DNA from 4 places in the Lysinibacillus irui genome. Region 4 is predicted to be linked to each of the others. Evidence: riboswitches for the same ligand, from Rfam matches in the RefSeq annotation. Region 4 holds a riboswitch; each other region holds the start of a gene.
What was found. A riboswitch is a leader RNA that binds a small molecule or an ion and turns the genes downstream of it on or off. The one in region 4 is predicted to bind S-adenosylmethionine.
Positions count from the first base shown of each region.

Region 1: linked by a shared signal. The riboswitch ahead of metA (homoserine O-acetyltransferase MetA) and the one ahead of OU989_RS01755 (O-acetylhomoserine aminocarboxypropyltransferase/cysteine synthase family protein) in region 4 are both predicted to bind S-adenosylmethionine.
Region 2: linked by a shared signal. The riboswitch ahead of OU989_RS07795 (YezD family protein) and the one ahead of OU989_RS01755 (O-acetylhomoserine aminocarboxypropyltransferase/cysteine synthase family protein) in region 4 are both predicted to bind S-adenosylmethionine.
Region 3: linked by a shared signal. The riboswitch ahead of OU989_RS12355 (Na+/H+ antiporter NhaC family protein) and the one ahead of OU989_RS01755 (O-acetylhomoserine aminocarboxypropyltransferase/cysteine synthase family protein) in region 4 are both predicted to bind S-adenosylmethionine.

Region 1 is NZ_CP113527.1:2,304,274-2,307,416, reverse strand. It holds gene OU989_RS11615 (TrmB family transcriptional regulator) at 1-287, shown strand, start outside; gene OU989_RS11610 (hypothetical protein) at 348-518, shown strand; gene OU989_RS11605 (nucleotide excision repair endonuclease) at 745-1,116, opposite strand; SAM riboswitch class I at 1,321-1,430, shown strand; gene metA (homoserine O-acetyltransferase MetA) at 1,530-2,465, shown strand; gene OU989_RS11595 (GerAB/ArcD/ProY family transporter) at 2,506-3,143, opposite strand, start outside.
Region 2 is NZ_CP113527.1:1,607,513-1,610,655, reverse strand. It holds gene OU989_RS07805 (VOC family protein) at 1-393, opposite strand, end outside; gene OU989_RS07800 (flavin reductase family protein) at 551-1,036, shown strand; gene OU989_RS07795 (YezD family protein) at 1,129-1,284, opposite strand; SAM riboswitch class I at 1,354-1,450, opposite strand; gene OU989_RS07790 (DUF418 domain-containing protein) at 1,621-2,715, opposite strand; gene OU989_RS07785 (TetR/AcrR family transcriptional regulator) at 2,708-3,143, opposite strand, start outside.
Region 3 is NZ_CP113527.1:2,437,722-2,440,864, forward strand. It holds gene OU989_RS12350 (VanZ family protein) at 1-52, shown strand, start outside; gene OU989_RS12355 (Na+/H+ antiporter NhaC family protein) at 136-1,371, opposite strand; SAM riboswitch class I at 1,511-1,618, opposite strand; gene OU989_RS12360 (LysR family transcriptional regulator) at 2,245-3,129, opposite strand.
Region 4 is NZ_CP113527.1:345,244-348,386, forward strand. It holds gene chrR (class II chromate reductase ChrR) at 1-400, opposite strand, end outside; gene OU989_RS01750 (glycerol-3-phosphate acyltransferase) at 516-1,148, opposite strand; SAM riboswitch class I at 1,304-1,417, shown strand; gene OU989_RS01755 (O-acetylhomoserine aminocarboxypropyltransferase/cysteine synthase family protein) at 1,534-2,835, shown strand.

The DNA.
Region 1 (3,143 bases), 2.0 Mb from region 4:
ATGTAGAGGAACATTTAGCGACTATTGACCGCCATAGGGCCACACACTATACGAAAAAAACGTCTACTCCACATTGGTTTATTTTATCGGTAGATGGTCAGGAAATGATTTATGGTCACTCGCCTTCCGCGCAAGAAACGGCCTTCATCACTAATGACCCTGTCCATATCTATTTGTTAGAGGATTATATTTGGCATGATGTCCTTATCAATAGACTAGTAAAACGCGATGATCAGGAGCTTGAGGATTGGATTGCGAAAGAGCGAAAAGGTTTTTTCTTAGAATAAAGATGAGAAAAGGGGAGCATTCTGAATAAATTAGTGTTGCTAGGTTTAGGGTGTCTACTAATGTTAGCAGCGTGTAATGCTACGCCACCTACCACTACACTCAGCATTCGTGAACTACCTATCGTACCAGAACATATTCAGAAAAACATCGTTTCTCAGGACAATATTCAATTATTGTATGAAATGACGCGACGTATTATCTCGTCTATTATTCAAAGGGGAATGTACTAGCAAGTATGGAAGTAGAGGAAAATAGACTTATCATTCATCTTAATGAAGGCAGCGAGCAACGAAAAGAGGCCCAACCATATGTTTTTAAAATATCGAAAAGCCCTGAACAGAACCTTATTGAGGTCTTCATCAACAAGCAAAACACACCCATCGATCGTATGACCATCCTGTGAAAAAAGAAACCGAAATCTCACTTTGATGAGATTTCGGCTTTTTGTAATTTGTCTTAATAAAAGACTTTATCAACATTGTATTTGGAGCGGAACGTATTAATGGCATATGTTTCGTAAATTTCACGTTCCATTGGATCTTCTACTTCATAGACTTCAATTTTGAACACTTCATCACGGTGGTTTTTCATCGGTGATACATTATCCTCAAAGTGCTTTTTAATACGTTGACGGATTTTACGAGCTTTCCCAACGAATAATAGCTCATTCTTGTCATTATAGAATAAGAAAATGCCGCCTTTATCACGTGTGATTTTATGGAAATCAATAAAGCCAAAATAAGGTGTGATTGGCACATCACCTGGTTTTACTTCTTGTTCACGTTGACGGATAACTACATCTGGTTTTGGAAATTCAATTTTAATCAAACTATTCACGTTCCTCTCTCTTACTAAAGCTATATGGTAACATAAATACGGCATGTTTACCATAAATTTTAAATATCGAAAAGCCACTAACAGCAAGCTTAGTGTACTTCAAATGGACAAAGAACATGCATAGCGAATCACAAAATATTCTATGAATTATTGATATTCTAACTAGTTCATGTTACAATTCAAGGTAATTAAATAATCTTATCAAGAGAAGCTGAGGGATATGGCCCTATGACGCTTCAGCAACCTCTAACATGTGTTAGAAAGGTGCTAATTCCAACAAAGGATATTCCTTTGAGAGATAAGAGTGGACGTGAAAAAAATCCTTCTCATTCTATCTCGTATGGAATGAGGGGGATTTTTTAATTTTTAGAAAAAGAGAGCGAAAACAGAGAGGGGAACGCAAGATGCCAATTAATATTCCGAAAAATTTACCAGCTGGAGAACATTTACGTGAGGAAAAAATCTTCGTGATGGAAGAGGATCGTGCGAAAACACAGCAAATTCGTCCGTTAAATATATTAATTTTAAATTTAATGCCGGAAAAAGAAAAAACAGAACTCCAATTATTACGGTTATTAGGGAATACACCGTTACAGGTCAATATTACGTTTTTAAACACTGCCACACATGAATCAAAAAATGTTAGTAAATCTCATTTACAGCTATTTTATACGACATTCAACCAAATTCGTCATCGACGCTATGATGGCATGATTATTACAGGGGCGCCAGTAGAAAAATTGGCTTTTGAAGAGGTCAACTATTGGCAAGAAATTTCAGAAATTATGGATTGGTCCAAAGAGAATGTGACATCCGTATTACATATTTGTTGGGGAGCACAGGCTGCTTTGTATCACCACTATGGAATTGGAAAGGTAGAGCTTTCAGCTAAATGTTCTGGTGTCTATTCCCATGTCATTACCGATTTAACGGTAGATTTAGTGCGGGGCTTTAGTGATTTATTTACCGCTCCTCATTCTCGCCATACGTCTGTGTCAATTGACGATGTACGCAATCATCCAGATTTACGCTTATTATCTTATTCGGAGGATGCAGGGGTATTTATCGTACAATCAAAAGATAATAAAAACATTATGATTACAGGTCACCTGGAATATGATGCCACAACACTAGCCGATGAATACAGTCGTGATGTGGCTAAGGGCCTTGATATCGCCGTTCCCGTAAACTACTTTCCAAACGATGATCCAACTAAAGAGCCTATTAATACATGGCGTGCCCACACCCATTTATTATTCTCGAACTGGTTGAACTATTATGTATACCAAGAAACACCATATGAATGGGATTTTGTTGACGAAATTGAGTATCATATTTGATTCAAATAAAAAGTCTAATTTCTTGCTAATTTAAAAGAAATTAGACTTTTTGATTGTCATTGCTTGTTTCTGCTTTGGGCATTTCGCTCGTTTCAGCTTTCGCTTTGCGATTGCGAATAATCGCCACAATTAGTAAAAGGATCGGTAATAGAATGGTGATGAAAAAAGAAAAGATTGGCCAAATTTCATTATTATATTTGTTCGAATGGACAATGTTTGGGTGAACTATTTGAGAAAGCCCAATAACAATTAGCCCCATCGGTATAATGAGAGGCCGATGATCCTTGATTTTTAAAATCTGGGCAAGGCCGACAACGGTCGTATAGAAATACATAAAAGTTCGAATATAAATGGATGAGATCCACATAAAGGCCATTATAATCTCAATCCGCTGCAAAAAATTCCCTATCGATATTCTTTGTGCTAAGGCATAGCTTGGAAAGGTTCTAGAAGCCGTATTTTCAGGACCTAGTACAAGAATTGATAGCACAATCAATGTCACTAAAACAAATCCACCTAAGATGGTCCCAATATAAAACCCTTTCTGCGCGGATTGCTGTACATTAACCGCAGCAGGGTAAAGCATTAATAACACAATTAATGGAAAGGAAAAAATACTCATAAAACGAATAATACTATAAAACATTGATGATTTTGTTGCCTCGAGTACAGGTTGAA
Region 2 (3,143 bases), 1.3 Mb from region 4:
GAGAAGCTTCCACTTCACAACAGTGCCATCCGGTCTTGTTCGACTGCAAGCATCCGGCCCATATACATCATAACCTAATGCTCGTAAGCGTTGACCCTCTTCCTCAATTTTTTTGGTACGCAAGGCTATTCGTGAAAATCCTTGGCGCTCTTGATCACGTTTAAACGTATAATGTAAGGAATATGGGTATTGTGCCGCCTGCTCAAATAAATCACGATCATAGATAGCAATTTGTTCAATATAGCTTAAGCCAAAGTAGCTTAACGTATTATAAGTCCCCCACATCGTGTGCTGCCCACCATTCACTGTGTGGACATTTCGTTTATTGAAGAAAACCTTTATATTTTCTGGTGATTCCACTTGGTGAACCAGGTGATCAAAATATAAAGTCATGGCAATTCCCCTTTCTTTCCCCATTACCTTTACCTGTATGTTTAATTGGTTTAAAATTTACTCAAGAAAAGGAGTTACTAGTAGGATATGAAAAAAAAGTTCATTTTACCTACTTACTCCGTGAACTAATTTATATTAATAAAGAGGTGATATTTGAATGACAGATCAAGTAGCTGCTTTTAAATTGGCATTAGGTAATTACCCTACAGGCGTTACAGTTGTCACAACAAGTCATGAAACAAAACCTATAGGCTTAACCGTCAATTCCTTTGCATCTGTTTCAATCGACCCGCTCCTTATTTTGTGGTCACTCGATAAAAATTCTCAGCTTCATTCTTATTTTACGAATGCTTCTCATTTCGCGGTCAATATTTTAGCAAGCGACCAAGAACATTTATGTACACTATTTGCCAGTAAAATCCCTGATCGTTTTGCACAGGCACAGTGGTCCACTTCATCTTTAGGTCTACCGATTTTACATGATACAGCAGCTATTTTACAATGTAAAACGTTTCAGCAAATAGATGCTGGCGACCATACCATTTTTATTGGGCATGTGCAAGACATTACAAACGGGCAAAAAGAACCGTTACTATACCATCGCCGTCATATTGGGCAAATACCAAAAAGCTTTTATAGTTAATTTTTTAGACAAAAAAAAAGGGCCACTTGTAAGCAAAGGAAATCCTTCATGCTTATTGGTGGCCTTTTGACATCGTTCAACTGAAATCAATGTTATTTTTTCTGCGGAAATCTCTGTTTTTCAAGCCTATTAATTTGCACAATGACACCATCTTGGATCGTAATATGCACTTCACCAAATTCAAGATTTTGAATTGCCTTGGCAATTGCCTCTAATTTTTTATCATCTACCTTTACCGATTGAGCCATACGATACACCCCTTCTTTATCATTCTTGTTGTACAAAAGAGGCCAACGCATCAAACTGATTGATAGCCCCTCCTATCTCTCAGATACCACCTGTTGGATTTGGCACCTAACTTTTCGGTTGCCGAGGCTTCATTGGGCCAAGTCCCTCCACCTCTCTTGATAAGAGTACTGCGTTTCTTGACAATAATTCTATAATTCTACTATACGAATGTCAATATAAAATATTAGAAAACCTAGCTGAATACTTTGTAATATAAATCTTCTACATTTGAATGAGTCGATATGAATGTATTTTATGCCTAATCAGTAGTAAATAGATGGCTACTCTCTAACTTTTTAATTGGACCATTTTCTTATAAGCTTTTCAAGTGGACCTCGTTGATGGATAGTGCTCCACCATACCGAAAAAAACACACAGCCTAAAAAATAACAGCATGCATAGAGCATCGAAAAAGCGACTGTAGGATTGTTTGCTAAATCGAAAACTTCTAACACAGTGATGCCAATAAAGACATGGCCAACATAGTGTGTTAAGGACATTTGACCCGTTTTAATGATTGCTTCTATTACTTTATTTTTGAAAGTTTCTACAAAATACATACAACCTACTATTATCACAATAGCCGAAGCCGAATTTGATAGAACATACATTATATTTGGTGGAATCGGTCCTGTATCAAATAAATACAACGCACTATCATGATCTAAGAAATATTTTGTCGAGAAGTGAATAATCACCTTTGAAAAAATTTCTATAATCACTCCTAACAAGATACCTACCGTAACTAATTTCTTTCTTAATGCCCTATTGGTTAAATCTAAGGTACCTACAATCATCCCAATGAGAAAAAAAGATATCCATGGAAAAACGGGATGGTAGCCATTAAACAGTAAATTTCTCATAAAACCTTCTACCGTCCAAAAATCTATATACTCTAATAAAATATATTTTGGATGCCACCCAACTAGATAATTGAATTGGATTTGTAGCCATTGGGAAACGATTATCACCGCACTAATTGTAAAAAGCATGGTTTTCTTTGAAGTTGCTATCAACAAAGCTGCAAGAAACATATAAACACCGTAATAATGTAAAATATCTCCCGTCCATCCGACCACATATAAAACCATCCCAACAACAAACAAAAAAAGAGCACGCTTCCATAAAGTTAACTTACTTTGGCGAATAAGAATTGGGTCCTTTGCTTCCCTTGCTTTCCGCGTCATCAGCGCAGTCCCTATTCCTGCTAGAATGACAAATAGTGCAGAGGCGCGCCCCTCAAAAAGACTTTGCAATTGAATGAGCCATTGTGAACCATTGGCAGTTGAACCTGAAATAACGCCAAAGTTTACAATAAACATACCTAACATTGCTAATGCTCTTGCAAAATCTAAGCCCTCAATACGACGATGACCAAGTTGCTTATTCATCTTTTCCCCCTTGAATGACGCTATGTACTGCCTCCCTCCAAATAGCCTTATAGTTCAATTGACTACCAGTTAACATAAAATTGCCAATATTATCATAGAGCATGGCTAACATGTGGGCTTTCGCTTCTATGTTGGCATTTTCATCTAGCACCTCTAGTTGCACTGCGTATTGAAAAATATCATAAAATCTTGCTAAATAATCTGATTGAAGCTCTAATAACTGTTGCATGTAGTGGTCGTCGCGAGCGGCTAATAACAAATACTGACTAAATATTTTATTAAAATAAGGATCTTTGTCCTGTTCATCAATTGACTTATAGCCAATCTTCAGTAATTTCTCAATGAAATTGCTTGGAGATAGCTCCTTGTAATCAACAACGATATCATATTGAATTTCTTTATAAAGTTCCTCAAACAAAAAAGAAATT
Region 3 (3,143 bases), 2.1 Mb from region 4:
TGGAACATTAAACGGAAACAACTGGTTTACACTAATACAGGCAAGAAAGTAATCCTTCTAAATCTAAACCATTACTTTAAGAGATGAAAAAGACCAGCTAAGCTAAAATTTTGCTTTGCTGGTCTTATTTGAGCTTTAGGCTTTCTTTTTTGAAGGGTATCCGATAGAAATAGCTATCATTCCGCAAATACCAATAAGAATGGGATAGATCGAGTATTGCAGCATACTTACTGGTGATATTTTGGCCACGCTTGCGGCAGCAAGGAATTGAGCCCCATACGGCAGAAGCCCTTGGACTGTACAGGAGAAAATATCTAATATACTTGCGGATTTTCTTGGCTCAATGTCATATTGTTCAGCAATATTTTTAGCAAGTGGCCCAGCAATTAATATCGCAATTGTATTATTAGCAGTAGATAAATTCGTTAAACCCACAAGGCTAGCAATGCCGAATTCAGCACCCTTTTTCGATTTAATTCTACTTGTCGCAAGGTGCAGCAAAAAGTCAATGCCTCCGTTAAACTTAATAACCTCTACCATTCCAGCTATTAATATGGCAAGAAAGGCGATTTCATACATACCGGACATGCCTTCTCCAATCGTTTGCAGAAGGCTCATCAAGTGATAGCTACCATCTACTAAGCCAACAGCACCTGAAAGGACAATCCCTAGTGCCAGCACAAGGAAAACATTCATCCCAGATAACGCTAAAATGATCACTAAAACATATGGTACAATTTTAACCCAATTATAGCTTACATGCGCCACTTGTGCTGTTTCACCCATTGAAATGATTGCTAAAATAATGCTCGTTACAATCGCTGCTGGCAATACAATCCAAAAATTAACCTTAAACTTATCCTTCATTTGTGCGCCTTGTGAACGTACGGCAGTAATGGTTGTATCTGAAATAAAGGATAAATTATCACCAAACATTGAGCCACCAACAACAGCCGCCATCACTAAAGCAATAGAAAGGTCTGTAAGATCACTTATTCCAACGCCTATTGGAGCTAATGCAACAATCGTTCCCACGGATGTACCCATTGAGAGGGAAATAAAACAGGCAATGATGAACAAGCCCACAACCAGTAAGTTTTGCGGAACGACCGATAAAGCAAAGTTAACAGTGGAATCTACTGCCCCCATACCTTTTGCAACCTCTGAAAAGGCCCCAGCCAAGAGAAAAATAATAACCATCATCATGACATTTAAATTCCCTGCACCTTGACAAAAAATATCAACTTTTTTCGTAAACGATTCTTTTCGATTCATGGCTAGAGCCACAGCACCTGCAATGGTGATAGCAACAATGACAGGAAAGGCATAAAAATCACCTGTAATAACCCCAGAACCAATAAATAATATCATAAAAACAACAAATGGGATCAGCGCCCATGGATTCTCTTTCTTCACTGTTTTACCTCCAAAAAAATTAAAATCAGCCTTTTTCCATAAAAAAAGGCCTCATCTTGAATGAACAAGAAGAGGCCTTATATTGAAAATACACCTCTTATCTATCAAGTCATTTCTTGCTGGATTTGGCACAGTAACTTAATGACTAAGTTCCGCTGCCGAGATTTCATCGGGCCAGTCCCTCCATCTCTCTTGATAAGAAGAAAAAATATTATTTTTTTGACACAATATTAAAAGATTAAAATAAAAAATTAATATTTGCAACAAGTTTTTTCTTTAACTTCTATACGTACATAGATTTTCCGATTAATCTTAGAAGAAATCTGCTTATTGTAGCTGATTTTGTGTATTACTGAATAACGCCGATAGCGGATATTCCATCTTGCTCCTCGGGTATTCATCCTGCTTCGCGGGTATTTCACCTTACTCCGCGGGTATTCAGCCTTGCTCCGCGGGTATTTCGCCTTGCTTCGCGGGTATTCAACCTTGCTTCGCGGGTATTCAGCCTTGCTCCGCGGGTATTTCACCTTGCTCCGCGGGTATTCAGCCTTGCTCCGCGGGTATTCAGCCTTGCTCCGCGGGTATTTGCCTGCTAAATAATAGAATATAATCCCAGGTCGCTTATTGTGCAACTAACAAAAAACCAGGTGCTCTTCTAAGAAGAACGCCTGGTTTTATTGTGAAAGTGAATCTTACTAACTTACTTAGTTTTGATTCGTTATAATACTACGCTAAGTTGAGGCAATGAACAAGTTAAAATATTTTCCAACAAAATTTTAGGGAATTTTTATGTTTTTTCGAGCATTTCAGGAACCCGTTTCAAAGGTATTAAATTTTGTAGTGCTCATTATTTTCTTTAAAGTAAGTAATAATAAAGTCCCGTAACTGTTGAACGGCAGCTGACGAGATGGAATTTTTTACCCAGGACAGACCTACTGTATACGTTGGATGCATATTAGCTATTTTTACATAATGTAAATTGAACTTTCTACAAACCGATATGGGCAACAAGGCTACACCCTGTTCCAGCTGGATAATTTCTGCCAGGAGGGTTGAATCTACTTCATAGTTTTTGATAGGCATAAATCCCGCTCTTTCACAAAGTGACGTTGTAAAACGGCTATATTCTGCATTGTTGGCTAAGGAAATAAAGGATTCATTTGCAAACTTAGCTAGAGAAACCTCTGATTGACCAGCCAATGGGTGATTAGAAGGCAACACAAGTACTACATCCTCTGCCACAAGCACACAGGTTTCAATTTCTTCATCAATGATTGGAGGGCCAGCTATGCCCAGATCAATATCCCCTTTCTTTAAATTTATACGTATATCATCCCTTGTCTCAATTCCCTGTTGAATTTTGGCATGAGGAAAATCATTAATATATTGACTAATTAGTCCAACGAGAAATCGGGTATTTGATATGGCTATTTTAACTGTACGAGCATTGATTTCATCAAGTGATTGAATATCCATTTTTGCATTTTCTAGTTCGATAAATACCTTATTAACATGCTTGAGCATAATCTGTCCTGCAGCACTTAATTCAATATTTCTTCCTTTTCTATGAAATAATTTTGTGCCTAGTTCATCCTCCAGACGTTTTATAGTCAAACTTAAGGATGGCTGTGCAATATTTAACTGTTGAGCCGCCTTCGAAATATGCTCTGTATTTGCTACTGTTTGAAAATACTTCAATTGTAAAAGTTCCATTTCGCTTAAGCCCC
Region 4 (3,143 bases):
CCCCTCCAATATAGCAAATTCCATACCCCATTGATTCTGCTGCGATCACAAAGTTCTGTGCAAACAACGATACATCAGCTACACCCACTAGAACATTTTCAGCAGAATCTGCAACTATGTCTACACCTTCTAGTTTTCCAGCCATTTGAAGACGCTTGAAGTCAACGCAAAAGACAAAAGCACCACCAGAAGTTTCATATTGACGAGGGTTACCAGAGAGTAATCCTAATTTCTCCTTTTTGTCTGCATCTGTTACCCATATTACACTATAGGCTTGGACAAAATGTGATGTGGCAGCCATTTGTGCTGTTGCAATTAAATCCTCGATGATTTCTCTTGAAATCGGATTGCCATCATAAATACGAACCGAGGAATGGTTGCGTAATAATTCTTTAACCATTTAAATATTCTCTCCTTTGTGTCTTATCTATATCATGAGCATAGCACGCTTTGTTGTCAAAATCGAATAAAGAGGGATTTGTAGTTATATTTAAATAGTTTGTAAATGTAAAACTTTATTTCTTTTTCTTAAATGCAGATGTGACTTTTGGCTCTGTGCCATTTACTAATCGTTTAATATTTTCAATGTGCAAAATAATCGCTATGCCAAATAGAAGGACAGCAATAACAGTAGGACCGATTCCAGGAATCCATAAATAAGTTGCTGTACAAAAAACGAGATAAAACTCAAGTACTCCAACAATTAAATAGTTTGTTGCGAAAGATAAAATGACAAATAGAATAAGTGCAAATAAACCTATTTTCCAATCAACAGCAAGTAAAATGCCAATAATGGAAGCAGTACCTTTTCCACCATTAAAGCCCATATAAAATGGGAAATTATGACCTAAAATAACCCCTGCAGCCATCATGTAAGTTAAAAGCCATATTTGTCCTTCGGTTAAATGTATAGCATCTGCTAAATAAATGTGTGCGCCGATAATGGCTACAACACCTTTACCAATATCGATGAGAGCTACTAAAACGCCATATTTCCAACCTAGGGAAAGTGTAGCATTGGATGCACCAGCATTACCATGGCCAGCTTTTTTTAAATCAACCCCAGATAAAAATTGTGCCACTTTAGAGCCGTGAATACAGCCAATTAAATATCCAACTAAGAGAAAAATAATCACGGCTTTTACCATAAAAATACTCCCTTCAAAATTTTTTCTAAAATAGTGTATGCGTTCATAGTACGTAAAAGAGCAGACAGAAGTTTCGGAAAAAATAAAATTTACATGTTGACAGAAAAAAACTCTATGTTTATACTGTGTAACAACGATGGAAATTGAATCTCATACTCTTATCAAGAGCGGCGGAGGGATAGGCCCTATGATGCCCGGCAACCAGTAAGTGATGAACTTACTAAGGTGCTAATTCCTACAGATTCTTACTTGGATCTGGCAGATAAGGGGAGGAAAACTTGCAACCGCAACCCTCTTCTTAGCTGAAGAGGGTTTTTGTTTTCTACAGAAAAATCCTCCTCATCTCCGGTGCCATCGTAAAAAAATAACCATTTGGAGGTACACAATGACAAATTTTAAACCAGAAACATTGTTGTTACATGGTGGTCAAGAACCAGACCCAGTGACAGGATCTCGAACTGTTCCCATCTATCGCTCAACGGCATTCGTTTTTAAAGACACTGCTCATGCGCAACGTCTTTTTGCCTTAGAAGAAGCAGGGAACATTTACACACGCATTACAAATCCAACTGTTGATGTTTTTGAAAAACGTGTGGCTTTATTGGAAGGTGGAACAGCAGCAGTAGCACTTTCATCTGGTGCAGCGGCTATCGCATTTTCCATTTTAAACCTAGCTGGAGCTGGTGATGAAATTGTAGCAGCTAGTTCTTTATATGGCGGTACTTATAATTTATTTGCTAACACACTACCAAACTACGGTATTAATACAATTTTTGTAGATGAAACAAACCCAGACAATTTTAAGGCTGCAATTACCGATAAAACAAAAGCTATTTTTGCTGAAGTTTATGGTAATCCAAGCTTAAAGGTTTTAGATATTGAAGCGGTAGCTAAAATTGCACATGAGAATGGCTTACCATTAATTATTGATAGTACGTTTGCTTCTCCGTATGGCTCAACACCTATTGAATATGGTGCAGATGTTGTTGTTCATTCAGCCACTAAATGGATAGGTGGTCATGGTACAACTTTAGGTGGAGTAGTGGTAGATGCTGGTAAGTTTGATTGGACTAGCGGACGTTTTCCTGGTTTTACTGAGCCAGATGCTTCTTACCATGGCTTACGCTACGGCATTGATACGGCTTCAGCAGCTTTTGCTACGAAGCTACGCGTACAGCTATTACGTGATTTTGGTCCAACATTGAGCGCAGACGCAGCCTTTAATTTGTTACAAGGTTTAGAAACGCTTCATTTGCGTATCCCTAAACACAATGAAAATGCATTGGCAGTGGCTGAATATTTACAGAACCACCCATCTGTGGAGTATGTAAATTATAATGGCTTAGAAGATTTCCCAACACATGATTTAGCGAAAAAATATTTAAGAAATGGCTTCGGTTCAGTGCTCACATTTGGCATTAAAGGTGGACGTGAAGCCGGACGAAAGCTTATTGATAGCGTGAAGTTATTTTCACATGTAGCAAATGTAGGAGATGCCAAGTCATTAATTATTCATCCTGCCTCAACTACACATCAACAGCTCTCAGCAGATGAATTAGTTCAAGCTGGAGTAACCGAATCGCTTATTCGCTTATCCATCGGTTTAGAGGCAGTAGAGGACATTATTGCAGATCTAGAACAAGCGATTACGCAGGCAACAGCAACTGAACAAACAGTAAAAGCTTAAGTAAAAACATAAGGGAGAATGTTGTAGCGTTTACGTATTTTCTCATTCGATTTGCCTCATTTGGTAATACTTCTAACGTTACTACATCAGTCGAGTAAAGTCTCTGTTGATTATCAGAACCTTTTGAAAAATAATACCAAGTATTTTTATATGTATTATTGACTTAGTTAAATCCTTGTTATATACTAGGGAATAAGTTAAGGGTACGAAATTCTTGTTATAAAGGTAATGTTTTCATAAGTGCTCCCCCACTTTTGAATAGATGTGGGAGAGTAGTTACTTAGCCAGTAACTGCTCTTCCCAAAAAC